DNA from 4 places in the Paenibacillus residui genome. Region 2 is predicted to be linked to each of the others. Evidence: riboswitches for the same ligand, from Rfam matches in the RefSeq annotation. Region 2 holds a riboswitch; each other region holds the start of a gene.
The links. Region 2 has a riboswitch for thiamine pyrophosphate ahead of ACFQ03_RS22615 (ABC transporter ATP-binding protein). Riboswitches for the same ligand answer to the same signal wherever they lie in the genome.

Region 1 (7,612 bases), on a different contig from region 2:
ACACAACTGCGCAATCCGCCCTATTCGCCGAATTTTCTGTTAGGTGTAGCGGAAGCGGTTCTCGATACCGTCATGGAAGGCAGCGAAGCGGACATGCATGATTTGAAGCTGCAGTTGGAATTGATTGTTTCCTGGGAGCAGTACGGCTGGTGGTGGCAGCAAGTTAAGGAGCGGCTGGCGGTCATCTACGGGCTGCAGGGGGAGAACCGGAAGGTGCGCAGGGAAATCCAGGCCATCTGCCAGATGGTATCGGAACAATATGGCAAGAACTGGAGTATGGCTGATTTGGCCAAGGCCGTCAATCTCAACCCGGCTTATGTCGGACAGCTTTTTAAACAGGAGACGGGCGAATATTTGACCGACTACATCAGCCGGGTGCGGCTGCATAAGGCTAAGGAACTGCTGGAGCGGACCGACATGAAAATTTACGAGGTGGCCCAGACGGTAGGCATAACGGATTACCGGTATTTTTGTAAAATGTTCAAAAACATGGTCGGAGTGACGCCAACCGAATATAAGAAGTCCATTTAGCTTCGTGGCTGAATGACGCTTGAGGGGAGAATCCTAAGATTGCTTGGGGTTCTCCCATTTTTTCTGCCTCCATTGTCCGCTGCATGGCTGTCCCTGTTTACTTAGCTTCCAAGCGGTATCCTGATCGTTTCTTTGAGCATTCTCGGAGTAGACAAAGCGGCGACAGATTGCTCAGTCTTATATATATAATTTTTACACAGGTTATAAAATTTTTCCCGTAGAGGAGGGTGGAGTCACGAAGCTATAATTAAGTCAGACCAAAATTGTAAGCGCTTTACAAAGAGAAAGTGGGAGTGAGAGAATGGCGGATATTACTTTGGAAAAAGACCTGGCGCCAGCTTCGAACAAGAAAAAGACGTGGCGGACGAGATTCGTCCGAACCATCAAAGAATACAAGTGGATGTATTTGATGCTGATTCCCGGCATGCTTTACTACCTATGCTTTAAATATTTGCCCATGTTCGGCCTGATCATAGCATTCAAGGATTACAACATCATGAAGGGTGTGTTTGACAGTCCATGGGTGGGCTTCAAGCATTTCGAGGAGATTTTCCAAAGCGCAGATTTCTATCTTCTGCTTCGCAACACGTTGGTGATCAGCGTATTCAAAATTATATTGGGCATGGTCCCCGACATAATGCTTGCTCTTATTTTAAATGAAATCGGTTCCAGGTGGTTCAAGCGGACCATTCAGACCATCTCATATATGCCTCACTTTTTATCCTGGGTTATCATTTATGGGCTTGCGTTAGCGTTTCTGGCTCCGGCGGATGGCTTGATTAACGAGTTTCTGAAATTTCTAGGCAAAGAACCGGTCGATTTCCTCACCTCCAAGAGCTGGTTCCGGCCCATTCTGTATATTACCGAGATATGGAAAGAAGTCGGCTTCGGGGCGATTATTTACCTGGCGTCGCTATCCTCCATCGATCCGAGTCTGTATGAAGCGGCGGTAGTTGATGGAGCGGGCCGCTGGCGCAAGATATGGCACGTCACCCTGCCGGGAATCCGAAGCGTCATCGTACTTCTTTTGATTATTCGACTGGGAGGCATTCTGGACGCCGGCTTCGGCCAGATCTACATCTTCCTGAACGCGAGAGTTTACGAGGTAGGGGATATTATCGACACCTGGGTTTTCCGACGGGGGCTGGAGGAGATGCAGTTCAGCTTCGCGGCTGCGGTCGGGTTCTTCAAATCATTCGTAGGCCTTATACTGGTGCTCAGCGCCAATAAAATTGCCAAGAAGTTCGGCGATTCCGGCATTTGGTAGGAGGGAAGCTTCATGAACACACAGATCAAAACAACGGGAGACCGGCTAATCGACGCTTTGTTCTACACCATCCTGACCTTGATCGGCTTGGCGACTCTGTTTCCGATGTATTATGTCGTCATCATGTCCATTACACCGCTCAAGGAGACGATTCGCAACGGAGGCTTCGTTCTCTTCCCGTCGGAAGTGACGTTCAGCGCCTATCGTGCCATATTCGAGAGTCCGAGATTGCCGCAATCGCTGAAAATAACGACTTTGATTACGGTCCTCGGGACCTTTCTTAACCTGGTTTTTACCTTGCTTCTGGCCTATCCGCTGTCACGCAAGCAGATGCCCGGGCGCAAGCTGTGCCTGTTCCTGATCGTATTTACGATGGTTTTTAACGGAGGGCTGATCCCGAATTATCTGGTGGTTAAGGAATTCGGTTTGCTAGACTCTATCTGGGCGCTCATCATTCCCAGCCTGATAGCGACCTTCAACCTGCTGATTGCCAAGACATTCTTCGAGAATATGTCGATTGAAATTCAGGAGGCGGCCAAGATCGATGGCTGCAACGATTTGCAGACGCTGTTCTGGGTCGTACTGCCGCTGTCCAAGGCCATCATTGCGACGATTGGATTGTTCTATGCGGTAGCCCACTGGAACGAATTTTTCGCAGGGATCATGTTCATTACGAACGATAAGCTGTATCCTCTTCAGGTCATCTTGCGGGATATGCTGCAGCAGCCCAATATGAGCGTGGAAATGATGAGCCAGGTTCAGGGCTTGGAGGCCGAGCTTCCTCCATTCTCCATTCGGATGGCTATGGTCGTAGCTACGACGTTGCCTATATTATTTGTTTATCCGTTTGTCCAGAAGTATTTCACGAAGGGGGTTATGCTGGGAGCGATCAAAGGTTGATGAAGGCTAACTACGATATGCAATAGCTAAAAAGCCATTTTACAAAAACATGGAAAGGGGAAGTCCAATGCGCATTAAACCAATAGCAGGAGGATCTTTATCCATTATTATGGGGGCTATGCTTGTGCTTACCGGGTGCGGCAAGTCGGAACCGGCACCGGCGGCCAACCCGTCACCGGATGCCTCTGCATCCACACAGCCTTCGGAGGCACCCAAGACGGATGATATGGGGAAAAAGTATGATATTGAGTTTTTTGTCCCAACCGGTACGGGAGGGTCGCTTCCAAGTGAAGATAAAGATTTCGTCAAGAAAACGATCGATGAGAAATTTAATGTCAATCTGAAAATCACCCATATGGCGGCCGGACCGGACTCGACCAATAAAGTCAATGTAAGGTTCGCCTCCAATACTCCGCCGGATTTGGCAGTCGTCGGCGGGAGGGATTCCCAAACCTACGCCAAAGACGGTCTGGTGGCCGATCTGCGCCCATTCATGACTAAAGAGGCGATGCCCAATTACTATAAATGGATTAGCGATAACGAATTCAAAGGCTATTATACGATTGAAGGGGTAGACGACGGCCTGCGGGCGCCGACTCCATTTGATCTTACAGCGTACAGCGCTTGGTATATTCGTAAGGATTGGCTGGATAAATTAGGCCTTCCGGTGCCGACCAATTATGAAGAAATGCTGGAAGCGATGCGGCAATTTACTTTTAACGATCCCGACGGGAACGGCAAAAATGACACCTACGGCTTCACCACTTCCGGCAATGGGGCCAATGTCGGATTCGATTGGCCTCATTGGGTCAAGAACGGCTTCTACGCCTCCATGTATATTGACGAAGGAAAGCTGGTGGACGCCGGTTCCCACCCGGATACGGTCAAGGTACTGCAGGAAATCAAAGATACTATTGCGGAAGGTATTGTCGATCCCAACTGGTTCTTGAATAAGGGGTCGGAGCATCTCAATAAGATCATCGAAGGCAAGGCGGGAATCGTTAAAGCCGGTGGCCGCGATTTTGCGCTGGAGAGTGTGGAGACGAGCGCGGTGAGCCGGGCAAGACAAATCAATCCGGAAGCGGATATCGTTCCGTTCAATCCTTTCCCTGATGCCAAAGGGATCAAGACGGATCCGCAAGGCTCCTTCGGCTTTGTTGTTCCCAAGCAGCTGGCCGAGCAAGAACCGGATAAGGTGAAAAGAATGATGGCCATCCTGGATTATCTGGCCAGTCCGGAAGGTTTCCTGCTGACGCATTACGGCCTGGAGAACGAGTCCTATACGAGAGAAGGCAACAAGGTCACGTTAAAACCGGACGTCATCCAAAAAATCAACGAAGAGAACGGTAAATTCCTGCAAATTTACGATTTCTTCACCCGGGTTTCCGATACTAGTCCAATCGGACTGGAAATCATCAATCCGAAAGAAACGGAACGGGACCGCGCTATCGTGGAAGAATTGCTCAGCTATAAATCGGTTCCTTACACTGGAGGACCTTATGTGACACCGCCGGCCGGCATCAATATTGCCGATTACCGGAAGGAAATGAACTCGACTCATGCGAAAATCGTCTTCGGCGATCTGCCGGCCGACAAGTGGCCCGAGTATTTGGAGGAGCTGATGACCAAGCATAAGGGAAGAGAAATTTTCGAAAACTACACGAAACAAATTCGCGAAGGCGGCGGGTTTGACGCTGTGAAATAACCCGAATAACGTTTTTATGAGTTCTCAGCATCGGGCTAAATGAGCATTCCCCTGCAATAGCGGGGGAATGCTGCGTTTCACCGAAATAGGCCCGATGGGCCAATTGACAAACCGGAAGCACTCCACTACGATAAGACTCAAGCAATGAAAAAACTGCATATTCATTCAAATGCACTAGGGGTGCCGTAATCGGCTGAGACGGACGCTGTCCGATCCCTTTGGACCCGATCTAGGTAATGCTAGCGTGGGGAAGTGTAGCTGCACAACGTTATTTTAGCCTTGTGTTTAAACTGCATCTTGCCCGGGTGCAGTTTTTTTATTTGCTCAAAACCATTTACATGGAGGGTGTTCGCAAATGGAACAGACAGGTTGTGGAGCCAGTCGGATCGTCGGCTGCCGGTTCTCTCTTTATCCCATGTCGGACCGGTTCGTAGAAATCATTATGGGCGTGTTGGAGAAGGTGGATCGATCTAAAGTATGGATGAGCACGGATGATATCAGCACTTGTATTCGGGGGAAGGCCGAGCATGTCTTCGATGTGGCCAAGGCGGTTTACATTCAGGCTGCTGTCTCCGGGTTGCATGTCGTATGGAACGGGACTTTCTCTATAGGCTGTCCGGGCGATAGTGAAGGAGACGTCTATTTGTCCGAGGATGAGGAGAGGATGAATGAGGCCGGTTTGCGGCAGCATTCGATCGAGACGGCTTGCCAGTTCGCCCTGTATCCTCTCGGGAACCAAGGCTATATGAAAATTATTTATGACCAAATCGAACGGGCCAAAGCGCGGGGAACCTTCAGCGGCGGCGTTCACTATGCGAGCCGATTGGACGGGGATGCCCATGAAGTGTTTGCCTCTTTGGAAGAATCGTTCGTGAATGCGAGCAAGCTCGCTTCCCATGTGACCATGACGGCCGTGCTTTCTGCGAACAGCCCTTCCAGGAAGCCGGACAGAGTGTAGAGGGGGCTGCCGTAATGAAGCGTTGGAAGCTTCGCGAGGTGGTAGTGCTTGCCGCGTTATCGGTCGTTTTTGCCGTAGTCTATCTGGCTTTCCTACAATTCGGCAATGTCTTGGTCGGCCTGATGGGCCCGATTGGCTACGAGTTTATCTTCGGCATCTGGTTCATTGTATCCATCATCGCCGCTTACATTATCCGCAAACCGGGGGCGGCTTTCGTGTCCGAGACGATTACCGCAGCCATCGAGCTGCTGATGGGCAATGTGGCCGGCCCCAGACTGCTGCTGTCGGGGATGATTCAGGGGCTCGGGGCGGAGGCTGTATTTGCCGCTACCGGCTGGCAGCGCTATTCGACCTGGGTGCTGGTCTGCGCGGGAATGGGCTCGGCGGTGTTCAGCTTCGTGTGGGGCTTCTTCGTCTCGGGCTATGCGGCTCTTCACCCGGGATACGTCACGGCCATGTTCATTCTTCGCCTCATCAGCGGGGCTGTTCTGGCCGGCCTGTTGGGCAAAGGGGTGGCGGACGGCCTTGCCAAGACCGGGGTGCTGAGAGGCTTTGCCATTGCCAAATCCGCAAGAAAGAGAGAGCATCATGACATTGCAGGTTAACTCCCGTCTGCTGGAGGTGCGCCGGTGGACGTTTGCTTACGATGAAGAGTCGGCTCCGGTCATCGATAACGTCAGCTTCGAAGTAGCGGAGAACGATGCGGTTCTTCTGCTGGGGCCGAGCGGATCGGGCAAGAGCACGCTCGCTTACTGTATAAACGGCCTGTATCCGGAGGCGGTGGATGGTCATTCTGACGGAACAATTCTGCTGCAGGGCCAAGAAATAAGCTCTTACAGCCGGTCGGATATTAGCCGCCGCATCGGAATGGTCTTCCAGGATCCGGAGAGTCAGTTCTGTATGGTGACTGTCGAGGATGAGGTGGCCTTCGGCCTGGAAAACCTGGCGGTTCCTCCGGAGGAGATGGACGCGCGAATCGACCGGGCACTGAATTGGACAGGGCTTGCGGAATGCAGAAGGTCCAAGCTCCATCAGCTCTCCGGCGGAATGAAGCAGAAGCTGGCCCTGGCATGCGTTCTGGCTATGGAGCCCGGCGTCCTCATTCTGGATGAGCCGACGGCCAATCTGGATCCGCTGTCGACCCGGGAATTCGTCTGCATGATAGACCGTTTGCGGAAGAGAAGCTCATTGACGCTCGTAATTATCGAGCATAAGCTGGATGACTGGATGACGGTCGCCAATCGGGCTGTGGCGATGGATCGCCGGGGGAAGCTGGTGTACCAGGGAGGATTGAGAGACTTCTTCCGTAATCACGAAGAATGGAGTCGGGAGGAAGGGATATGGTGGCCGACGGCCTACAGGATGGGGAAGGATTGGCGGGCCCAAGGCATCTATGCCGGCAGTCATGATCCGCTGACGGAGCGGGAGCTGCTGGCGGGAATTCAGGAGCCCTACCGGGGATGGGCGGAATTGGCGGCTGCGCTTCGCTGTCCGGATGCCGGGGTGGAGGGGGACCCGGCAGCCAGCGGGGCCGTACCGCCCCGATGTGGGCAGGAGCAAGCTCTTGCTGTGAAGTCCCCTCTTATGACGCTAAATCAATTTTCCTATTCCCGCAAAGACAAGTCTGTTCTGCAGGAACTGAGCCTGGAGCTTTATCCGGGCGAACTGCTCGCCATTGTAGGACCTAACGGTGCTGGGAAAACGACCCTATCTCATGCATTGGCAGGGATTTTATCCGGTCCTTCTCAAGGGGAGATTGCGCTCTATGGTCGTCCCTTATCTTCTTGGAACGAGAGAGAGCTGCGCCGGCAAGTCGGGCTTGTATTCCAGAATCCCGAGCACCAGTTCGTCACCTCATCGGTATTTGAAGAGGTGGCCTTAAGCCTGCGGATTCAAGGAATGCCGGAGCGGGAAATTAGCGAGCGGGTACAAGAGTCGCTGCGTATGTTTCGTTTGGCGGAGTTGGCCGAAGAGAACCCGTTTGCCCTCAGCCAGGGGCAGAAGAGAAGGCTCAGCGTGGCCTCCATGCTCGCCGACGAGCAGAGGATACTGGTGCTGGACGAGCCGACCTTCGGTCAGGACGCATACACGGCAGGGCAGCTTATGAATCTGTTGGTTCAGTTGAAGGAACAGGGCAAATCGGTTGTCATGATTACTCATGACATGGAGCTGGTGCGGCAGTATGCGGACCGGGTTGCCGTGTTGATAGCCGGCCGTCTTCGTTTTGCGGGCACGCCGTTTGAGCTGTGGG
Region 2 (7,612 bases):
CTCCTTGTCGTTGATTCCCGGAGTATCGCCGGCAATACCGACATCTACAGAGAATCCGATATCCGGCTGAATCAGATTCGTAGCCGTCTTCGCTCCCCGCAGGCCGACTTCTTCCTGTACGGTACCGACGCCGTATACGGTATTCGGGTGATCGACATCTTTCAGCTGGCGAAGCACATCGATCGCTATGGCACATCCGATCCGGTTATCCCATGCCTTGGCCATCAGCAGCTTGTCGTTCTTCATCACCGTAAATTCACATACCGGGAAGATGGAATCCCCCGGCCGGACCCCGAACTCCATTGCTTCTTCCTTGCTGGACGCGCCGATATCGATGAACATATCTCGCTTCTCTACCGGCTTCTTGCGGGCGTCGGGCGAGAGAATGTGCGGAGGCTTCGAGCCGATGACTCCCGGAATTTTCTCTCCGGAACGGGTGACCACGGTAACTCTTTGGGCGAGCATAACCTGCTCCCACCAGCCGCCCAGCGTCTGAAACTGGAGGAAGCCCTTGTCATCGATATGCGTTACCATAAATCCGATTTCATCGAGATGACCGGCGATCATAATTTTCGGCCCTTCGGTTTTCCCTTTCTTAACGGCGATCAAGCTGCCCAGCCGATCTACAGTCACTTCATCGGAGTAGGGCTCTATGTACTTCTTCATAACCGCACGGGGCTCGTCCTCGTTGCCGGGCACTCCATTCGCATCGGTTAAATCTTTGAGCATCTGTAAAGTAGTATCCAATTCAGCCATCTTTTTCTTCCTCCTTTGATATGGAACGAAGTTAAGTGTTTTCATCTAAACTTTATCACATTATTTGGAAATCAGAAACCATCAAGAAGGATGAGGTGATACTAATTTTCCGTTTTTGAAGCTAAAGCAGAGCCCGCTTCCTTTAACAGGCCGCGGGCTTCATATGACTGTATTAAATGCTGCCGCCCTCGTAATTGCGGTAAGCGCCATGGTTCGTGGGGCCGACATAGCTGTTCAGGGCGAAGGAATGGCGAATGGCCGCCGTAATGAACTTCTTGGCCGTGTGAATGGCTTCCCGGACGCTCTTGCCCTTGGCCAATTCAGCAGTAATGGCGGATGAGTAGGTACAGCCTGCGCCATGGGTATAGGTGGTGCTGATCTTCTCCGATTCCAGAATCTCGAAGGTCTCCCCATCGTACAGCAGATCGATCGCACGGGTTTCGCTGACGAGCTTGCCGCCGCCTTTGATCAGGACGTATTTGGCTCCGAGCGAATGAATCTTCACCGCTGCTTCTTTCATCTGCTCCACCGATTTGATCGGGCCGTAGCCGCTTAGTTGGGAAGCCTCGAACAGGTTCGGCGTCACGACCAGCGCTTTCGGAACGAGCACGTCACGCAGGCTGTTGTTCGTCTCCGGATGAAGAGCCTCATCCGCCCCCTTGCAGACCATAACCGGGTCCACGACGACGTTGGTCAACTGATATTTCTCGATTTTGCTGGCCGCCATCTCGATAATCTCGATGGAGCCGAGCATACCGGTTTTGGCAGCGTCTACTCCGATTCCGCAAATGATCGTTTCCAATTGGGCTTCCAGAACATCGGCGGAAATCGGGAAGACGTTATGAAACCAATTATTATGCGGATCTTGTGCGACTATGGTAGTTAGAGCGGTCATGCCATAGACTCCGAGCTCCTGGAAAGTCTTGAGGTCGGCTTGTATTCCGGCGCCTCCGCTGCTGTCGGAACCTGCAATGGTTAGTGCTTTTTTCATAATCTTCGCAAAGATACACGTGATACGAGTATTAGAGAGGGAATGATCCGAATCTCTTCTCCCGGGAAGTCACGTCTCCTTGCTTCCTCCTTTTTGTAACAGGGTATAATCGTGCCGCAAGGCGGCTTACAAAACAAAATGGACTACCCCAATATATTACTATGATTTCGCCAATCGATAAACCTATTCCGAGAAAAAAAGAGCTACTTGTTCAGCATCATGGAGAAAAGGGGCGCTAATGGACAATTCCGGCACCAGGGTCTATAATGTCATCAGAGTGAATGAGCTTGGGCGAAGCAGAATCTCAAGGAATCCATCCGGTTAAGTACCGCTTGAGTTTCGGGGCTGCGCCAACAAAGGCAGCGGCTTAAGCTCGTCAGACACTATCGGAAAAATTATAAATAACATGATATTAGATGCCAGGGGTGCTGGAATCCGGCCGGCTGAGATTGTATCCCTTAAAGATACTGACCCTTTCAGAACCTGATCTGGGTAATGCCAGCGTAGGAAAGCAGCAGATTCGCTTTTTGTTTTGGCATGCGCGCTCCCGGTGAAGGGGGCTTTTTTTAAATTACAGGTATAAGTTTTGAATTCTTATTCAGTTCTACAAGGACGGCGACTGCCGTTTATCCTTGAGGGGTTGGCTGAAGGGATTCTTGAGAGGTTCTGCATATTTTGAACGGAATGGAGGACAAGGCATTGGAAAATCAACTGGAGCTGCACCATATTACTCAAATTTTCAACACGAAAGGAAAACCCGCTCCGGTGCTGGACGAGGTCTCTTTAACCGTGCGCAAGGGGGAGTTCGTCTCCATTATAGGGCCCTCCGGCTGTGGAAAAAGCACCCTGTTTCACATCATCGGCGGCCTGATCCGGCCTACGGGGGGACGGGTGAACATGGAAGGGAAAGATGTAACCGGGCAGCAAGGACATATAAGCTATATGCCTCAGCAGCCTGCGCTGTTCCCTTGGCGGACGATCGAGGACAATGTCATTCTCGCCAGAGAGGTTGCCGGCTTGCCCAAACGGGAGGCTCTGGAAGAAGCGAGAGTCTGGCTCTCCAGAGTCGGATTAGGCGGCTACGAGAAAGCTTATCCCCATGTATTGTCCGGGGGGATGCAGCAGCGTGTGGCTTTCCTCCGGGCCCTGCTCAGTCCGCAGGAGCTGATCTGTCTGGATGAACCGTTCAGCGCGTTGGATGCATTAACGAGAACGGAAATGCAGAGCTGGCTGTTGGATATTTGGGAGGTCCATCAACGGTCGGTGCTGTTCATAACACATAATATAGAAGAAGCGCTGCTGCTGTCGGACACCGTCTACCTCTTTTCCAGCAGGCCCGCCAAGGTGCTTAGGAAAATAGACGTTCCTTTCTCCCGCCCACGGCAGGAGTCCCTGCTAACGGACCCTGATTTTATCCGCTTAAGACAAGATATTTACCAACAAATGAAGGAGGAGCAGGGGAAGATGCGCCAGGCGATCCGTTAGGGGCTTGGGGGGCTGCCTTTGAATCCGCTGGTTTCAAAATGTAAGATAGTATAAGTTTTGCATGGAAATTAGTTCCAGGTGCATAGGCGTCTAACTACCTTGAAAATCCACCCATTTTCACAATCTGATGGTGCCGCGGTCAGCGGCATGGGGGGCTAAATGGATTTTATACAGCTAATTTGCTTCCTTTTCCGCTGCAAACGGCAACTAACTGGAAATCCTACAGGTAGTTTGGGCAAAATGGGCGATATCTGCAAAAAACTTGATTTTAAATGTAGTTTTTCCAGCTAGTTCAGTCACTTTGCGCCGCCGCCTTGAATCTAACTGTACAAAATCCAGTTAGAACCCATAACCGCAACTATGGAGTACCATCATCCACATCCGATAAACAGGAAACGGGGTTGTCACCATAAGTCGATCTATAATTTTTCAAGCCCCACCTAGAGTTTGGCTGCAAAAAAAGGACCCCGTCCCCACTCAGAGTGGGATTTGAGGTCCTTTTTGCTTCATTTTTGGATGTTCCCGTTTTATGCGAACGCTTTTGGGACAGCCCCGTTTATATATAGTTGGCGAATATTTCGGGATTATACCCAGCCTCTGGCTTCCATAGCTTCTTTGATGCGGAGCAAGGAAATCATGAAGGCTCCCGTACGTAAGTCGGTATTATACTCCTTGGCCAAATTACGCACTGCGTGATAGGAGTGAACCATTTTCTCCTGAAGCTTGCTGTTGACTTCTTCTTCCGTCCAGTAATGATTCATCAGGTTCTGAACCCATTCGAAGTAGGAAACTGTAACTCCTCCGGCGTTGGCCAGAATGTCCGGTATGACGATGATTCCTTTTTCGTTCAGAATTCTGTCCGCGCCCGGGGTCGTCGGACCGTTAGCGGCTTCTGCGATAATTTTCGCACGGATTCGGTCGGCATTGGCCGTTGTAATTACATTTTCCAAAGCCGCAGGAATAAGAATATCTACATCCAGAGCAAGCAAATCTTCATTAGAGATATGGTACTCGGCACCATAGTCGAGAAGAGAAGCCGTATCCTTCAGCCGTTCAGCCTCTTTCAGATCCAGTCCTTCAGGATTGTAAATTCCGCCCTTGGAGTCACTTACGGCAACAATTTTGCAGCCCATCTCGGTCAGCAGGTCGGCGGCAATCCGTCCGGCGTTTCCGAAGCCTTGAATGGCGACCGTTGTCTGTTCCGGAGTCCGGCCCAGCTCTTTAAGAGCTTCGATAATTGTGTAGACACAGCCTCTGGCGGTAGCTTCATTCCGTCCTTTGGACCCTCCAATGATGAGAGGCTTGCCGGTAATCACTCCGGGAGAGTTGTAGCCCTTGATCCGGCTGTAAGTATCCATCATCCAGCCCATAATTTGTGGGGTAGTATACACGTCCGGTGCAGGAATATCTTTCTCCGGTCCAACAATATCCGCAATAGCTTCCATAAAGCCTCGGCTAACTCTCTCCAGCTCGCCTTTGCTTAATTCATGGGGATCGCAGATAACTCCGCCTTTGCCGCCGCCGTATGGAAGCCCGACCACTCCACATTTGAAAGACATCCACATGGAGAGGGCCTTCACTTCGTCCATCGTCACGTCCGGGTGGAAGCGAATGCCGCCTTTGGTCGGTCCGATCGCGTCATTATGCTGAGAGCGGTACCCTTCGAACACTCTTACCGATCCGTCGTCCATTCTTACCGAGAAGGAGACCGCCAATACGCGTTTGGGCTTCTTGAGAATTTCGACTACGTGGCTGGGCAGATCCAGGACGGCTGCCGCAGAGTCGATTTGTCTCTGTACAATTTCAAAAGGATTAAGGCTCTCTATCTGTCCGACAACTTGTGCATGCATGGGTATCAACAACCTTTCTTAGAATGAAATTTGAACAAAATGACGACCAGCAAACTTGATAATTGTTTATTATAGAGGAAATGTCTGATAAAAGGAAATTAAATGCTTTTTTTTGGTCCATAAATAAAACTTATCACTAAAGAAAAACGGCTATTTTCTTGGTGTTTCTAAGTAATCCTTAGTATTATTAGGTATTACTTTTTTGGTTCAAAAGGCTTAGTTTTTCCGGCATCTTTACATAAAATGATATAATACTTGTGACATCGGTATAATCGAACTTATATTGGTTACAAGAAATGTCGAATTAGGGAAAAATGTCGTTAACAAAAATTTCATATTTTTAGACAGCTAAAAAGTTCTCCTGAATGGATATTCAGGCGCTAATGGGATGAGGGAGTCTTAACTATGCAAATCAGAAATGTAAAAATTTTGGGCACGGGGAAATATTTGCCCGCAAGGCGGATTTATTCCGACGAAATGGACCGGCGATTGGGGACTCCGGATGGATGGACGCTGCGTAAGACGGATGTGCGTGTCCGTCATTTTGCAGACGGGGAGACCGCCTCTGCGATGGGGGCCGCAGCCGCTGAGGAAGCTCTGAAGGATGCCGGCCTAAAGCTATCCGATATAGATTGTCTGGTCTGTACCAGCGGAACTGCGGAGCAGCCTATTCCGTCCACTGGCTCTTTGATTCAGAAGGCTATGGGCGGGGAGTACAGCGGGATTCCCAGCTTCGATGTCAATTCTACCTGTCTGAGCTTCCTGACCGGGTTCGATCTTCTTTCGTATCTGGTGGAAGCGGGAAGATATGAGCGGGTGCTGCTGGTGTCTACCGAGATAGCTTCTGTAGGCTTGAACTGGAACCATAAGGAGAGCGGAGCTTTGTTCGGGGATGGAGCCGCCGCCGTTGTCATTGGACGGTCGGCGGAAGAAGAGGAATCGAGAATTATATGTTCAAGGATGGAGACATACAGCAAGGGAGCCCGGTATTCGGAAATCCGCGGAGGCGGCACCCGGATTCATCCGCGGGAGCATGGGCCGGGCAGGGAGGAAGATTTCCTCTTTCATATGGATGGCAAAGCCATCTTCAAGATGGCCGCGAAGCTGCTGCCGTCTTTCGTTGACAAGCTGCTCCGCCCGGCAGGCCTGAGCATGGCCGACATTCAGCATGTCATTCCGCATCAGGGGAGTGCCATGGCGATGAGGCTTATAACGAGCCGATTGGGGATTTCACAGGAGCAGCTCGTTTATATAACGCCGAACCACGGCAACACAATTGCGGCCTCGATTCCAATGGGGCTGCATGAAGCCGCCGTGCAAGGAAGAATGAAGCGCGGGGATCGCGTGCTGCTGCTGGGGACGTCCGCCGGGCTGTCTTTGGGAGGAATGGTTCTTGTCTACTAGACCGGCACAAGAAGAGGGGGAAGGCCCGCTGACGGTTCTGATTACCGGTGGCCGCGCTCCGGCCGCATTGGAGCTGGCCAGATTATGGTCGGCTGCCGGTCATAGGGTCATCACGGCGGACAGCATCGCCCGAACGCTGTGCGGGGCGTCGAGGCGGGTGGCCGGAAACTATGTGCTTCCGGAAGTCAATGATGGCCCGCAGCAATATATAGAAGCTTTGGCAGATGTTATTCAACGCGAACGGGTGCATATGCTCATTCCGACCTGCGAGGAGGTGTTCGCGGTCTCGCGGTTCCGCGAGAGGCTGCTTCCTCTATGTCAGGTTCTGGTCGACGAAGCTTCCAAGCTGAGCCTTCTTCATAATAAATGGGAATTTATAGACACGGCGAAGCGGCTCGGCTTTCGGGTACCCGAAACACGTCTTCTGACCTCGGAGGGGGAGGTTCAGGCCTTCCTGGAAGAAGGCGATCCACTGCGGCGTTATGTATTGAAGCCCGTCTATTCGCGGTTTGCCTCCAAGGTCCGTATCGTCAGAGGGGGCGAAGCCGCCGGGGATATTCCGGCCTCACGCAGATATCCATGGGTAGGTCAGCAGTTCATAGAGGGTAAGCCTTACTGCACCTACGGGATTGCCCATGATGGAAGGCTGACCGCACATGCCGCCTATGCGTCCAATTTTACAGCGGGGCAAGGGGCCTGCGTCTGCTTCGAACGGGAGGAGCATTCCGGGCTGCAGGAATGGGTGGCCCGTATGGTTTCGGCGATCCGGTTCACGGGGCAGATCGCCTTCGATTTTATCGAGACGGAGGAGGGGACCCTCTACCCGCTGGAATGTAACCCGCGGGCAACCAGCGGTATTCATCTGTTCCGGGCGGAGGACAGATTGGATCGGGCCTTCCTCGATACTGCGTCCGACTCCATTCTCACCCCGTCGGGAAATCGGCCAACGGTGCTGAAAGGAGCGATGCTGCTGTATGCATGGAAGGGGATAAGCAGCCTGCCCCGTGCCCGGGACTGGATGAGAGCAGTATTTCGGGGACGGGATGCGGTCTTTCGCTGGGACGATCCGGCGCCTTTGGCCGCCCAATGGCCAATGCTGCTGCATTTCTGGCGGAAAAGCAGGAAG
Region 3 (7,612 bases), on a different contig from region 2:
TAAGCTTTGATTTTGCCATTCTCTTAAGCGATCGGGATGGCGGCCGACGATAATATAGGAGGAACTCTTGCTTCCATAAAGTGTGGACCCCGGCTGCTTCGCAGCAAAGCTTTGGATAATAATTAAGTAGGCGAAATTACTAGAAATAATAAGAGAAAGGGAGAATATGGATGAATAAGGGGCTATTTTTTTAATAGATTAAAATTAATAGAATTTTTAGAATATTTACATAATATTAAAACTCTGATAGGATTGCAGTAAGCTAAACACCAAACAAACACAAGATACCCAGTATCCTTATCTCATCTCCTCGACACAGCTGTTTACCGGAATGGGACCCTAAGGGCGACAGTGAATTGGAATTCCGATTCGAACCGCCATCCATATTAAAGAGCCCACTCCGTTAAATAGATATATACTCTTAGCGGGAAAGGGGATAGTCCAATGGAGCAGCGTTAGCGAAGCATGCTGTAATCAGGTTGCATGAAGGAAGAAGTCCCGTGACAGCTTTTTCCGTAATCTGTGGGCATGTGGGAACTCATATCAGCTCTTTCTGCCAAGCATGCATAGCATGTAAATGAAAGGGTTAACTAATAAGAAAGGATTGGACATGCTGGGCATGTGAATCGCAGGAGGTTAATGGAAGTAAAGTGAATATGGAAATTCAAAGATAAGGCTCCGTTTATTTTAATGAGAAAATAGACGGAGTCTTTTTATGTTCTTCACGATTTGCCTAACTACCATGAAGCACCCATTTGTAATGAACACGCATTTAAATTTCTCCGAGGCCAGCAAATAGCAAGTTCCGCCGCAGCCTGCCGATCCGTTTTTCCACTTGCCTTATTCAACCTCAATTGTGCAGGGCCCTTGTCCGATTTCGGTAACGGTCCCAACTCCGGATGATCCGCTCAGTGGACACATTTCCCTATTCACGCTATAATATAGTCGCAATGGCCGTTGCATCCTGTTGTTTTACAACTTCATAACCGGGGAGCTGGACTAGGCCGGCTGAGATTGTATCCCGCAAGATACTGACCCTTTAACCTGATCTGGGTAATGCCAGCGTAGGGAATACTGCATATGGTCCATCCATGTGCCGCCTATATGCTATTTTGCGCCCTTAGATCAGGGGCGTTTTTTTATGCATTTTTCCAACATGAACATAACAAGGGAGGAAGTAAGGGAATCATCGCCATTCAAGGGAAGAATGAACTCGCTTAAGCCATGCTGAATATCGGCTGGTCAGACGCTCGGAACGAAACCGATCACCGTGCGAAAGCCGGTTCGTGATCCGGCGGCAATTTTTTATCCGGAGACGAATATGCTCTACTGGTCCGGATTTCCGCCTATGCTGTAGGACTATCCCGGCAAAGGATTATCGGATTCATCCATATCTTCTCATGATGGAGTACACGAGTCCCCTTAACGTTAACTATGAAATCATTAACCTGGAAAAAACTAATGTTCGTCGCCTTGACCGCTCTTCTAATGCTAACCGCCTGTGGCAATAAAACCGAGCCGGCGCCGGACAGTGCTCCAAGCGATAAACTGACGGATGTCACTCTTGTTCTCAACTGGTTTCCGAATACCAATCATACCGGCTTATATGTGGCGCAAGACTTAGGATACTACGAAGAGGCCGGTCTGCGCGTCAATATCGTTCCCCCGGGGGTCAACGGATCGACGGCTATTGTCGGCTCCGGCGAAGCCGCCTTCGGTGTAAGCATCCAGGAGAACGTAACGGAAGCCCGCATTCAGGGAGTTCCGGTGGTCTCCATCGCCACATTGATGCAGCATAATACCTCCGTCTTCGCATCGCCCGTGGACAAAAATATTAAGAGCCCGAAAGATTTCGAAGGCAAAGTATATGGCGGCTTCGGCTCTCCGGCGGAGGAGGGAGTGCTGCAGTCCTTGATGCAGGCCGATGGGGGTGCCGATGTCAACACGGTGAAAATTGTCAACCTGGGCGAAGCCGATTTCTTCACCGCTGTTCAGCGGGATGTCGACTTCTCCTGGATCTTCTACGGCTGGACCGGAATCGAGGCCGAGCTGCGCGGGGTTCCGCTCAATCTCATCCCTCTTACGGATTACTCCGAGAAATTGGACTACTATACTCCGCTGTTAATCACTAACGAGGAGACCATTAAGGAACAGCCGGAGCTGGTCAAGGCTTTCCTCGCCGCAACGGCCAAAGGCTTCCAATATGCAATGGACAAGCCGGAGGAAGCTGCGAAAATACTGCTGAAAGCAGCGCCGGAGCTGGATGAAGAGCTGGTCATGGCCAGTCAGAAATGGATCAGCCCGCGTTATCAGGATGATGCACCGCAATGGGGCATTCAGAAAAAATCGGTATGGGTCAACTATGCGGATTGGATGAGAGAACACGGATTAATCGAGCAGGAATTCGATGCCGATGCTGCCTTTACGAACGATTTTCTGCCTGAGCCCGCACAATAACTGCAAGAAGGGAGAGCCGAATGATGGCGAATGCGCTCGTTAGCTTTGAAACGATCCCGAGAACGGAGGACGCTGTTCCATATATTGACTTGGCGGTAGACATTATACGGAAGTCTGGCGTCAAATATGTGGTCGGGCCGATGGATACGATGATGGAAGGAGAATTGGAGCAGCTGCTCGAAATTGTCAAGCAAGTGAACGTGGAGCTTGCGAAATTGGGCGGAGGCGGAATCTCCTCCGTTATCAAAATCCATTATGATCCCAAGGGAATTTCAATGGCACAGATGACGGAGAGGTACGAATAATGAGCGGCGGCTCCCGATGGAAAACCTGGCTGCCTCCTGTTGGGGCAGCCCTCCTCTTTCTAATCGTCTGGCAGTTATCCACTATGTGGTTCGATGTCCAGAAATGGATTCTGCCCGGTCCGATTCAAATCGTTCAGGAAGGAATTACCCAATGGCCAAGGGTGTGGATGCATACCACCACCACCATTCAGCTCACCCTGATCGGCTTCGCCTCCGGGATCGGAATCGGCTTGATCACGGCTATCTTCCTGCATCAGTTTCCATGGATCAAAAGAGCACTGTATCCGTTTCTGATCCTGACCCAGAATATTCCCATTATTGCCCTGGCTCCTTTACTGCTTATCTGGTTCGGCCTCGGCCTCTTCCCGAGAATAATCATTATTATTATCGTCTGCTTCTTTCCGGTCACTATCTCGACCTTGAACGGACTGAGACTGACCGACGCCAACATGCTTAAATTTATGGCAATGTCCGGCGCCTCCAAGAGACAGACCTTCTGGAAGCTGGAGCTTCCTCATGCAATTCCCAGCCTGTTCTCCGGCTTGAAAATATCGGCCACTTACAGTGTGATGGCCGCCTTCATCGCCGAATGGCTGAGCGCCAGCGAGGGCATCGGAACCTATATGAGGACCGCGAACTCCGCTTTCCGCGCGGATCGGGTATTTATCGGCATCATCGTCATCGTGGCGTTCAGCATGATTTTGTTCGGCTGCATCGTCCTCCTGGAAAAGTGGTTCACCCGGTGGAAAACGGCGAAATAATTATCTGTGAACATCCATCTTATCGCCAAAAAGGCGGCCAAATGTCCATCGGACACTTGGCCGCCTGATCTATCTCGTCGCGTTCGAAGCGCGCTCCTTGTTCTTGCCGATTATTTTACGGATGCTGTCTTCCGACAGATGAAAGGTCTGTATCAATTCCACCATCTTGGACCCGTTCTTATATTGACGGTAAATTTCTTTATTTCTCCGTTCCAGAAGCAATCGAGCCCCGTTATTTTCACCCCAGCCCGCACGTTTCTTCTCTCTCTTGGGGATGTAAATGATTTCTCCTTGAATATACTCCTGCAGCTGCTTCAAAAGGCTAGGGGGAAGAACATCCTTTCCATTTTTGTAGCTCACAGATGAAAACCTCCTCATTTATTGTCCTGCCGTTGCAACGGTTATTAAAAATAAGGTTAGCTGCTTTCATCTTGACACCTCCTTTTCTATATTATGTATATGCCCAGCGTTCGATAAGGAAAAAAAAGAACAAAAAAAACACGATAACCCAATCGTGCCTGTCGGTGATGCCTATATCATTCAGGTGACGGTTACAGATAATGCAAAGCTATTCAGTTAGAACCCCTTGGATAAAACGAATTTTTTGAATCATTGCTATCTTCTCCTTTCACCAGAATTTAAACTACATATTTCCATTATAAATTGTATTTGGAAGCCGATCAAGAGCTTAATTTCTTTTTTTACCACAATAGAATTTATAAGTTATTGCGTCCTGAATAACTTCAAATTCTATTTGGCGATAAAAACAACCTCTAAACGCGGTCGTTCATCTATGAAATACTCCGATAGGAGTTTTTCTCATAATATAGAAATTATAAGTTCTGGGTTCCCCGCAATGTACTGTATAAACCTTAACCGAAGCAAAGTCACGAAGATCGACCGCGTTAAGGAAGGTTTAGACGCTGACTCCGACTTGTGGGGATCTAAAGGGTGGGGGCCCGCGAGGACCCCCGCCGATCGAATCTCCGTATTAAACGGAGACCACCTCAGCTATTGTAATCAATCCGATCACACTCCTTTCCTCGGAATTTGCCGGCACCATTAATTTACTATTTCCTCGGTTCAGGTACAAGCGAAAGAATAGTTATAACCGTTCTTTCCTTTACTTAACCGATGCCATAAGGCCCCGGGATCGCTTGCCGGGTTAAGGAAGCTTCACTGAAACAAGCCCTTCATGCCCTAGCTGTCGCCAATGGATAGCTGTCCGTTATTTCAAGAACGCGTGCAACCTTTTTATAATCTATTGCGTCCGTAATATTGGTAAAGATTAGTACAAATACGAGGAGGCTTGCTTCATGAAAGCACCGAAAACTCTGCTTGCATTTGGTATGACAACAGCCATGATGTTTTCATTACTTCCTTCGGCTTATGCGGATCAGCCGGTCTCTGCTTCTCACACCTCATCTAAAGCCGTAACGGTTCTTCCGTCCCCTGCATTGCCTGCAGATAACGTAGCATCGGATAAAGCCAATGAGGAAGCGGCCGCACGGGCCAAGATCAGTAAGGAACGGGCCATCGAGCTGGCCAAAGCCTCTGCGGATGTGCCGGCAGATTATTCCCTTCAGAACATCAGCTTCAATACCTGGGGAGCGACCGGCAAAACCGGCGCCTGGAGCCTGAGCTTTGTCAAAGAGGAGCAGGATCGCTACTACGGAAATATTCAAGTGACCGTCAACGCGGAAACCGGAAAGATCAGCCACATAAGCAAATATGTCAATGATCCGGAAAACCGCCCTTCCTTCCCTCCCAAGGTAGAACTGCAGGAGGCCAAGACCATTGCCGGACAATTGCTGGAACGGTATAATCCGGAGCTGAAAGACGCCGTTCGCTACAACGAAGATATGGAAAAATGGGCGAAGCCGCCGCTGGACGGCAATGTATCTTATTCGATCAAATATGACCGGCTGGTGAACGGGATTCCCTTCCCCGGGAACTACATCCAGTTTACTATCGATTCGAACGGGAATATGACTCAATACGAGTATTACTGGGAGGAGCAGCTATCATTCGAGGAGGCCGCTTCCGCCCTTAGCCAGGAGCAGGCTCTGCAAATCATTAAAGAACAAGCCAAGCCCCATTTGAACTATCTTATGAACGGAAATAGCAGGGGGAAAAAGTGGGAGCCCGCGCTAACCTATTCGTTAAGAAATGTGCTGCTGGACGCCAATTCCGGAAAATTCATCAATGAAGCGGGCAAACCGGCTTCCGCTTCGGTCAGCTACTCTCCGCTAACCGATAAACCGCTCGCTCCGATGCCGCCTTCCAATCTGCAGTTAACGGAAAAGCAGGCCGAGGAACAGGTGAGGAAGCTGCTCTCGCTGCCGGAGAATGCCGAACTGACGGATGCATACTATAACGAAAATGTGGATTCAGGAGTGGCCACCTGGAACTTGAACTGGAAGGCCCCTCAAGAAGGCGGCAAGGACGAATATTGGATTTACGCCTCGGTCAACAGCTCGACGGGGGAGATCCTCTCCTTCAACAAAGGGCGGCCGATTGTGCTGGACAAAGAGTCTGAACAGCAGGAGAGCCAGTTAAATGCGGAAACCGCCAAGAAAACCGCCATCGAATTCGTTCAAAGCCTGTATCCTCACTACAGCAATCAGTTGGCGGTCGACGAGCAGGCGTTTAACGACTTCCCGGCGGAAAAAATAAGAATGGCCGAATCGGTCATTGTCCCTTTCAAGCAGCTCATTAACGGCATACCAACCGAATCGGAAGGAATTAGCGTACAAATTGACAGCGCAACGGGAGAAGTAAGCGGCGTTTGGACCAACCTGTATACTTCTCCGCATCCGGAGAACGTGCCTGAGCTGATGGATGACAAAGAAGCCCTGTCCCTACTGCTGTCCCATTATGACCTGCAGCTGCAATACGTCATTCCGATGAACCCGGGCTACCCGGTTCCCATCATATGGACTAAGTCCTCTACGTCTGAGGAGGAAGCGAAATCCGCCAAGCCGGTTTACCGTCTGGTGCCCAAGCATCCGTTGGACGGCTTGTTCCTGGACGCTTCCACCGGGCAATGGCGCAGCCGGGAGGACGGATCGCCGGCCAATCCGGAGAAGCAGCAGGCGTCGGATCTGGAAAATCATTGGGCACGCAAGGAATTGCAGTTGATGATGGACTACAACGCCATCGATGTCGTGGACGGCAAGGTTTATCCCGACAAGGAGATTACACGCGGAGAGATGATCAAGATGCTCGTCATCGCCCGCAATGGCGGCGGCTTCGTCCCTTATTTCGACCAGAGCCGCAAAGCGACGTTTGCCGATGTCGGCAGCTCTTCCCCATACTTCTCCTATGTCGAAGCGGCAGTTGACGCGAACCTGATCGACCGGAGCCAGTCCTCGTTCCAGCCCGATAGCCATATGAACCGGGAAGAATTGGCGGCTCTTCTGGTCCGGGCCCTTGGGTACAGCAAGCTGGCGGAGCATCCGGATATGTTCCGGTTATCCGCAGCAGATGCCGACCAGATCCAGCTTAAGGGGCAGGTCGCGCTTGTGCTCGGTCTGGGCATCCTTACGACATCGGAGGACGGCCGATTCCAACCCGAACAGAAGGTAAGCCGCGCGCAGGCGGCGACCAGCTTCTACCGCTATCTGGAGAAAAGGGCGACTCTACGAGACACCCCGATCCAATACTATTAATCTTGTTCCCCTCATCCCCCGGGCGATCCTGCATCGGGGGATGCTTTTCTGTCCGCGTTGATTACAGCGGGCCTTCCGTGTCTCTCTCTTCCCAATCGTCCTTTTCCGGAAGCTGCCTGAGCTCCATACTTTGACCGCAATGGTAGCAATACTTCGAAACCGCTTCATTCCTCGTGCCGCAGGAAGAACAGATAAGCTTGGGCGGCTCCCGCTCCTCAAATCGGTATCCGCAGGAGGGACAGTAATTGGCCTCTAACGGAACGTTGCGCCCGCATGCGCACTCTTTGATCTGCTTGACCTCCTTGATTTTCAGCTCCAGCTCCCGGATTTCCTGGCGAATCCGGATGATTTGTTTGCCCGCCTCCTCAATGAAAGGCTCCGCCTGGGATAAATCCTTGACGGTATAGGCGTTGAAGAC
Region 4 (7,612 bases), on a different contig from region 2:
CAATGTGGTGAAAAATACGGCCGGCCACGCGCCCAGTTCGAAGGAAGCCAGAACGGCAAATACCGATAGGGCGCTGAGAAGATCGCACCAAATAACCGTTCTTCTTGGTCGCCAACGGTCCGCGAATACACCCCCCAAGAACGAGAATATGAAGATAGGCGCGTACTCGGCCACAGAGATCATGGAAACAGCCAGAGCGTTTCCTCCGGTTTGCTCCATAACAAATAACAGGACGGATAGATTCCGAATCCAGATGCCGATCTGCGAGAACAATCCGGACACCATAACGGCCCGGACATATCGGCTGCGAAGAGCCTCACGGGGAGATGACATTTTCCCTACTTCTCCTTTCAAGGTGAATATTATTCGGAATTCCGAGGCTCATTGTAGGGCCTCCTCTCAGAGGAGAGTCAACGGGGTTGAAAGTATTTCGAAGGGAAAATTTTCTTCCGTGTATTCTTCAGTTACAAAGGCAATTAAACGGAATAAGGATTGACTCTGACCCAAGGGGAGGCTTTACAATGCTTGTGGAAGGAGGTAAGGCGGATGGGATACACCGTCAAAGAAGTTGCCGAGATGACCCATGTTACGGTCAAGGCACTGCATTATTACCATAAGATCGGTCTTCTGTACCCCGGAGAGGTGACGGATGCGGGCTATCGACTGTATGGAAAGAAGGAATTGGAGCGGCTGCAGCAAATTCTGTTTTACCGGGAATTGGACTTCCCGCTGCAGCAAATCAAAGACCTGCTGGAAAGCGGTCAAGACCGGTTATCCGTCCTGTCGGATCAGCGCCGGCTTCTTCTTGCCCGCAAGAGAAGACTGGAGGATTTGATTCATACTTTGGAGGAAACGATTCGCAGTACCGAGGAAGGAGAGCCTATGGATACCCAATCTATGTTTAGAGGCTTCGACAGTGAAGAAGAATGGAAGGAAGCTCTGCACGAACAAAGCGAATACTTGAAGGAAAAGTACAACTACGACCTGGAAGCCGGGCCCATCCAACCGGAGGAGTTGAACGAGCAGGCCAAGGAGGCCGTACGCTTTATGAACGGGATGGCGGAGTTCCTTAGGAGCGGGGTGAAATTCGACGACGCAAAAGTGATGAAGCATCTGCGCACACATCTTGATTTTCTGAACCGGCACGGACATTCCATCAATGAAGCGGAATTTGCCGCGCAGGCCCGGTTTTTCGTCCAAGACGATTTCCACCGGGGTATGCTGGAAGCCGAGCAAACCGGCTTGTCCTATTATTTGTGCATGGCGGCCGAAGCCCAGGCTTCAGCGGCTCCCTGAGGCGCACCCAAGGGGTCTCCCCCATCCCTAAGACGGGAGGAAGGATGACGGCAGCGATCTGTTTTCCATAATCTATTGGCCTGCCCGACCTTTGCCCAGAACATATCGTTCATATACTCCGGGGTCGTGAGAAGGCAGGATGGTCAGACCGCTGTTCTCCTTCTCCAAATCGTGCAGCAGCGCAAATTGACTTAGATATTGCGAATAATCGTAATGCGCTATCCGGCTGATCCGGCTTCCGGCCAGCCTGTCACGATAATTGTCCTGCATGTAGACCGCATCCGCGCAGAGCAGGACTCTTCCCTGCCGGGTATGATTGATCAGCAGGCCCATCTGTCCGACGGAATGGCCCGGCAGCGGGACAAGCACAAGCGATTCGTCGCCCAACAGATCCACAGCCTGTGGCAAAGGACCGTATCCGGAGGAAGAATCGAAATCGATCAGTCTGACCCGATTCGGATCGATTTGGTTAAAGAGAGAGGAAAGATAGGCGTGGGGAAACAGCCTTAAGGGGGACCGCCCCTGCGTAAATTCCCATTCCACCTTGTTGACTATAATTTGAGAACGGGGGAAATCATGGATTCCCCCCGTATGATCCACATGCATATGGGACAAGATGACCGTCACCTCATCCGGCTCAACCCCCATCGCCTGCAATTGAACCAGAGCGTGCTCCTGTTCCGTAATGCGAACCGGCGTCGCCAAACGCATCAATCGGTATGGAACGAGGCGGGTTGCTTCCCGGAAACGCGTGGAATAGCCGGTATCGAACAGAAAATAACCGTTCTTCGGATGCCGGATAAGAAAGAATAATGCCGGCCCCCAGATTTGTTGCCGGGGGCGCTCTTTATGCAGCATGTTTAGGGACGCCCGGTAAAATCCGGCGTTCAGGACCGTCAGCTCGCATTGCGGTGCATCTGCCGATACTTCGGGCAATTTCATAGACATTGGACGGGTTCCTTTCTTCATTCACAAGTAAAACGTTGTGGTATTTATAAACGTGCGACCGTTTCCCGGATATTGCCGGACTTCGTAATGGCGGAGACGACGGCAACGCCGTCAGCCCCTGCATCCAGTGAAAGGCGGGCATTGTCCGGTGTGATGCCGCCGATAGCGACCATCGGCATTTCCGGCAGAAAAGCGCGCAGCTCCCGGATCCAGGCGGTGCCGACGGGCTCTTTGGCATCGATTTTCGTTGCCGTGCGGTATACGGGCCCTGCCCCGACGTAATCGGCACAGGCCATCGAAGGCCGACTGGCCTCCTCGATATTCGTCACGGACAGCCCGATGATCGTATCGGGAAAGCGCGCGCGGATCGTGTCTGTTCGTTCATCCTGCTGTCCGACATGAATACCGTCGGCTTGAAGCGGCTCGATCAGTTCCACGTCATTGTTTATGATAAATAAAATACCATATTCGGAACAAATTTTGCGCAGTTTTTTGCCGAGCTCCAGCTTTGCGCTGCCGGACAGCGAACCGGGGCCCTTCTCGCGGAATTGAAAAGCGGTAATGCCCGCTTTCGCCGCCTCCAGCAATATTTCCTCGGGGCTTCGTGTGCAATCCTGGCTCCCCATAATAAAATATTTGCGAAGCTGCGCACGTTGAATTCTCATTTATTTCCCCTCCAAATCTTTAATGTCGTAGGACAGAGCGTCAAGAAAAGCGGGCAGGAACGTACCGGGACCGCGTACTTCGGGACGGGCTGCCGCATACTCCGCCGCCAGCCCGTAGAAGGATACGGCCGTATAGGCTTGCTCCAGGGCATCGGCATCGGTCGTCAGGCAGGCGGCCAGAATCGAGCCTAGCAAACAGCCGCCGCCCGTTATTTTGGTCAACAGCGGATGGCCGGTTTCATTAACGAGCAGCTTGTCCTCACTCGCGATATAATCGGTTTCCCCCGTAACGACCGCTATCGTGCTGTAACGCTTCGCCACTTCCCCGGCCACTGCCGCCGCATCGCCGCCGCCTATGGAATCGACGCCGCGGGTTTCCCACGGAATATCGGCCAGATAAGCCATTTCCCCGGCATTGCCCTTGACCGCGGCCAGCTTCACCTCCTGCAGTATCTCCCGCCCCGCTTCTTTAGTGAAGGCCGAGCAAGCAATCGCCACCGGATCAAGGACGACGGGGATCCCTTTTTGATTCGCGGCTTTACCTGCTTTGACCAATGCCGGCACTTCATCGCGAGAGAGTGTGCCTAAATTGATCAGAACCCCGTCGGATGCCGCTGCCAGCGGTTCCGCCACTTCTATATATTTGGCCATGGCGGGCGTACCGCCGAAAGCGAGCAGCCCGTTGGCGCTGAAATTCATGACCACCTGATTGGTCAGGTGATAGATAAACGGCACTTGTCGGCGAACTTGATCGATAATCGACTGATTCATGCTTGGCTGCCTCCGATCCGCGGCGCCCAATGATTCGTCGGGCCATTGCCTTTCCCAAGCGGCAAGGAATGGCGGATGGCCGCGGTAATATAGTCTTTGGCCTTACGTGCGGCCTCATATAAAGGAAGCCCCTGCGCCAAATAGGCGGTAATCGCGGCCGATAACGTACAACCGGTACCGTGCGTGTTGGTCGTCTCGATTCTATCCGCAGACAGAGCGTACAGCTTTTCCCCGTCGTATAGAATATCTACAGCTTCTCCGCGTAAATGTCCGCCTTTGACAAGCGCGGCTCCGGCCCCGTACAGGTTAACGAGCGCTACGGCCGCTTCCTCCATATCCGCTGTCGTTGTAATCGTACCGCCGGTCAAGCTCTCCGCCTCCGGTATATTCGGAGTGACGATGCTGGCGAGCGGCAGGAGCCTGTCCCTCAAGAAGGCGCGCGCATCCGGATCAATGAGCGCATCCCCGCTTGTCGCTATCATGACGGGGTCCAGCACATAAGGGGCTTTAATTTCCGGAATCTTCCTTGTCAACAATTCCATCATGTCCAAGCTGGCAATCATGCCTGTTTTAAAAGCGTGAACCGGTATATCCTCTGTAACGGAATCCAGTTGACGACCGATGAAAGCCGTCGAATGATGGACGACATCCTGGACTCCGGTCGTATTCTGCGCGAGAACGGAAGTAATGACGGACATTCCGTACACCTGCAGTTCTTGAAATGTTTTCAGATCGGCCTGGATACCGGCGCCGCCCGTCGGGTCCGTTCCGGCAATGGTGAGAGCACAAGGAACACGCTTCATGGCGCAGTCACTCCAATGTTTCCGGCGGGCCATGTTTCGCAAGTCAGGGACATTTCCCAGAAGCAGAGCTCGAGCTGGCAGCTTTTTCGAAAGGCGTCGCGCATCCGGTTTTTCTCGGCTTCCGAGGCTTCTTCGGCACAAGCATCGAGCCGCTTGCACAAGGTTTCGGTGAGTGCTTCTATTCCCGAGTCGGCATAGAAAGTAATCCAGCGATAAAAAGGATGGTTCGCTTGAGGCTTATATTTCTCCATGAGCACCTTGCCGATTTCCAAATAGGTCCATGGGCACGGCAAGAGAGCGGCGTAGATTTCCCCGAGTGAACCGGTATAGGCATGATACATCATATGCTTCACATAATGATCCGCAGTTGGCGGGAGTGGATGACCCTGCAATTCCTTATAGGAAACGCCGATATAGTCGCACAAATTCATATGCGGGCCGGTTTCCGAGTGTAAGGTAAAGCCTACCTGTTCATGGAAAAAGGCAATATCGCTGCGAGTATCCGACTTGGACATGGCAATCGCATAGATTTTCATAAATGCGTTCAAATATTCAAAATCGGCTTTTACATAATGCATGACCGCTTCTTTGGCAATATCTCCGCGGCCGATCCCTTCTACAAACGGATGATGGAAAATCATTTCGAACAAATCCTGGTTGGTTTCCCGTAATTGTTGAGTAAAAGTCATTGGAACCGCCTCCTTGAATGTTGAAAATCAATAGAATTGCATAGAATCGCTTGCAAGTTCAGCCGAATGGGCTGCAAATTGGCTGGATGGAGAAGGAACCTCCTTTCTTCATGGGGGGGAGAGGGAATCGGATAAATAAAAAAGAACCGATTCATGGCATTCATGAACCCGGTTCTTGGTCTGCGGAAATAATAGGGTATACAAATACCCTAGTGACTACTTCCCTCCGCTGGTACTAACCAGATCAGGTTCATAAGAGTTGGAAGCTATCTGCGTTCCTCTCAGCCCGAATATAGGGCACCCCTAGTAGTTTGAATAATGTATTAAATTGCAAGCAAATTTATATTAACATATCTGGAATAGACTGTCATCCAACATTTTCATCCTACAATTCCGGAGCGTTCGATACTCTTCATAAAGTAACGCTGAATTTCGAGATAGAGAATCAGGATTGGAAGGATGACAAGGACACATCCGGCCATCGTTGTCGCCTGGCCCACATTGGCGCTGGCCGTCCCTCCCGACATCGAGTTCAGCGACTGCCCGAGGAAGGGCAGCATCATCGGCAGAGTAAATTTATCACGGTCGACCAGGAAGATGGCCGGCTCGAAGAAATCGTTCCAGTGCCAGACCACTGAAAGGATCGCCGATACGAGTAAAGGCGGGATGGAAACCGGCAGCACGATACGGACGAAGGTTCGCAGCGATCCGCAGCCGTCCACCCGGGCCGCATCCTCCAGCTCATGGGGCAAGCCGCGGAAAAACTGGCGGAAGATGAAGATAAACAAGGCCCCGCGCAGTCCGTTAGCGAAGAAGCTCGGCACAACCATGGGCAGAATCGTATTGATCCAGTTCAATTCCTTGTATTGAATAAACATCGGCACGATGATCGTTTGCGGAGGCACTATCATGGTAAACATAGCGAGCGCGAACAACAGCTCCCTGCCCGGGAAGCGGAAGCGGGCGAAGCCGTAGCCGACTACCGCGCAGGACAGCATCTGGCCGGTCACGGTGAGCAGCGTCAGGACGACCGTGTTTTTCAGATAGGGCAAATAATTAAGAGCCGCGTAGGCGTCGAAATATCCCTTCACACTGAACTGCTTCGGAATCCAGTATACCGTCGGATCGACCAGATCGCCCGGGGATTTGAACGAGGTCGAGATCATGAAGAGAAACGGATACAGGAACACGAACGACAGCCCGATCAGAAAGAGATAGATGAACAGCCGGTAGATGCGATATGCGATTTTCCACCTGCGAATCCCTTCCGCGGCCAAAGCCATTCTTGCCCCGATACTCGGGCGGGTACGAACAGTCTGCATCGTTAAACCTCCTCCTTATGCTTCCGCATGTAGCCGCATAGACTGGGATGGCTTCCGACATGCCGTTGAAGCAAGCGCGCCGCCCACTCTGTGTTACCTGTCCCCTGCGTAAAATACGCTCTTGCGGGTCAAGGTGAAGATCAGCACAATCAGCAGAAATACGAACACGAAATAAATCCAGCCGAGCGCCGCGGCATAACCGAACTCAATATCGGTGAACGCCACCTTCTGGATATAGCGCATAACGTTATTGCGCATGTCCGTGAACGAGTCCACCAGCGTGAAAATTCCGTTGAGAAGCAGCAGCGGGGTCATGAGCGGAAACGTAATTTTCCAGAACATTTCCCAAGGAGTGGCGCCGTCGCATTTCGCCGATTCATACAGCGAATCCGAAATTCCCTGCAGTCCGGCCAGAAAGAGCAGAATCTGGATTCCCGTCTTCCAGAAAATGATCGTCAGTCTGCCCATGATGTCGGACAGCGTCTTGACCAAATCATTCGGCAGGTACATAGCGATGGCTTCGGGCACCGCAAGCCCGTTGGCAACGCCTTCGCGCATCATTTCCGTCGGATCCTTCACCGCATCCAGCCCGCCTATCCCCTGGCCCAGAAGCTGCTGCATCACGAAGCCCGAGCCGATCAGCACCGGCAGGAAGAAGGCTCCGCGGAAGAACATCCGGCCTACGGTTTCCTGGTTTAATAAAGTGGCGATGAAGAAGGAAAAGACAAGGATGAGCGGAATCTCAACGATGGCATCCTGAATAGCCTTATAAAAGAACGGGATAAACTGCGTGTCCTTCAAAATCGCTTTCGAATAGTTGTCCCAGCCGACGAAGGTCATCTGCAAATCAGCCACCGCCTGAATTTCACGAAAGCTCATATAGAGGGACTTGATCAGCGGATAGACGAGGAAGGCGGCAAAGCCGACCAGCCACGGGGAGATGAAGAGAAGCCCGCTGATCCTCTTTCTTCTTTCCAGGCCCAGCTTCATTCCCCCACCTCCTTGGTCAAAACAGCGTAATCCAGCGGTTTAACCGTCGTCCCTTCCGTCTCATAAGGAATAGAGCCATAATTGACGATTACCCTCGTTCCATCCTCGTAACCCGTCTCGTATACATT

Region 1: linked by a shared signal. The riboswitch ahead of ACFQ03_RS25090 (YkoF family thiamine/hydroxymethylpyrimidine-binding protein) and the one ahead of ACFQ03_RS22615 (ABC transporter ATP-binding protein) in region 2 are both predicted to bind thiamine pyrophosphate.
Region 3: linked by a shared signal. The riboswitch ahead of ACFQ03_RS15835 (ABC transporter substrate-binding protein) and the one ahead of ACFQ03_RS22615 (ABC transporter ATP-binding protein) in region 2 are both predicted to bind thiamine pyrophosphate.
Region 4: linked by a shared signal. The riboswitch ahead of tenA (thiaminase II) and the one ahead of ACFQ03_RS22615 (ABC transporter ATP-binding protein) in region 2 are both predicted to bind thiamine pyrophosphate.

Annotation. Positions count from the first base shown of each region.
Region 1 is NZ_JBHTIU010000108.1:10,564-18,175, forward strand. It holds gene ACFQ03_RS25070 (response regulator transcription factor) at 1-531, shown strand, start outside; gene ACFQ03_RS25075 (ABC transporter permease) at 833-1,798, shown strand; gene ACFQ03_RS25080 (carbohydrate ABC transporter permease) at 1,811-2,698, shown strand; gene ACFQ03_RS25085 (extracellular solute-binding protein) at 2,766-4,403, shown strand; TPP riboswitch at 4,570-4,671, shown strand; gene ACFQ03_RS25090 (YkoF family thiamine/hydroxymethylpyrimidine-binding protein) at 4,759-5,361, shown strand; gene ACFQ03_RS25095 (ECF transporter S component) at 5,376-5,966, shown strand; gene ACFQ03_RS25100 (ABC transporter ATP-binding protein) at 5,950-7,612, shown strand, end outside.
Region 2 is NZ_JBHTIU010000094.1:15,241-22,852, reverse strand. It holds gene ACFQ03_RS22625 (M42 family metallopeptidase) at 1-756, opposite strand, end outside; gene pdxK (pyridoxine/pyridoxal/pyridoxamine kinase) at 929-1,747, opposite strand; TPP riboswitch at 2,159-2,274, shown strand; gene ACFQ03_RS22615 (ABC transporter ATP-binding protein) at 2,432-3,232, shown strand; gene ACFQ03_RS22610 (Glu/Leu/Phe/Val family dehydrogenase) at 3,817-5,082, opposite strand; gene ACFQ03_RS22605 (beta-ketoacyl-ACP synthase III) at 5,488-6,486, shown strand; gene ACFQ03_RS22600 (ATP-grasp domain-containing protein) at 6,476-7,612, shown strand, end outside.
Region 3 is NZ_JBHTIU010000051.1:22,235-29,846, forward strand. It holds TPP riboswitch at 978-1,088, shown strand; gene ACFQ03_RS15835 (ABC transporter substrate-binding protein) at 1,462-2,457, shown strand; gene ACFQ03_RS15840 (thiamine-binding protein) at 2,478-2,762, shown strand; gene ACFQ03_RS15845 (ABC transporter permease) at 2,762-3,523, shown strand; gene ACFQ03_RS15850 (CD3324 family protein) at 3,593-3,883, opposite strand; gene ACFQ03_RS15855 (YcdB/YcdC domain-containing protein) at 4,840-7,194, shown strand; gene ACFQ03_RS15860 (zinc ribbon domain-containing protein) at 7,256-7,612, opposite strand, start outside.
Region 4 is NZ_JBHTIU010000028.1:144,752-152,363, forward strand. It holds gene ACFQ03_RS09260 (MFS transporter) at 1-333, opposite strand, end outside; gene ACFQ03_RS09265 (MerR family transcriptional regulator) at 547-1,296, shown strand; gene ACFQ03_RS09270 (MBL fold metallo-hydrolase) at 1,369-2,244, opposite strand; gene thiE (thiamine phosphate synthase) at 2,289-2,909, opposite strand; gene thiM (hydroxyethylthiazole kinase) at 2,910-3,680, opposite strand; gene thiD (bifunctional hydroxymethylpyrimidine kinase/phosphomethylpyrimidine kinase) at 3,677-4,483, opposite strand; gene tenA (thiaminase II) at 4,480-5,172, opposite strand; TPP riboswitch at 5,377-5,487, opposite strand; gene ACFQ03_RS09295 (carbohydrate ABC transporter permease) at 5,553-6,494, opposite strand; gene ACFQ03_RS09300 (carbohydrate ABC transporter permease) at 6,588-7,484, opposite strand; gene ACFQ03_RS09305 (DUF5696 domain-containing protein) at 7,481-7,612, opposite strand, start outside.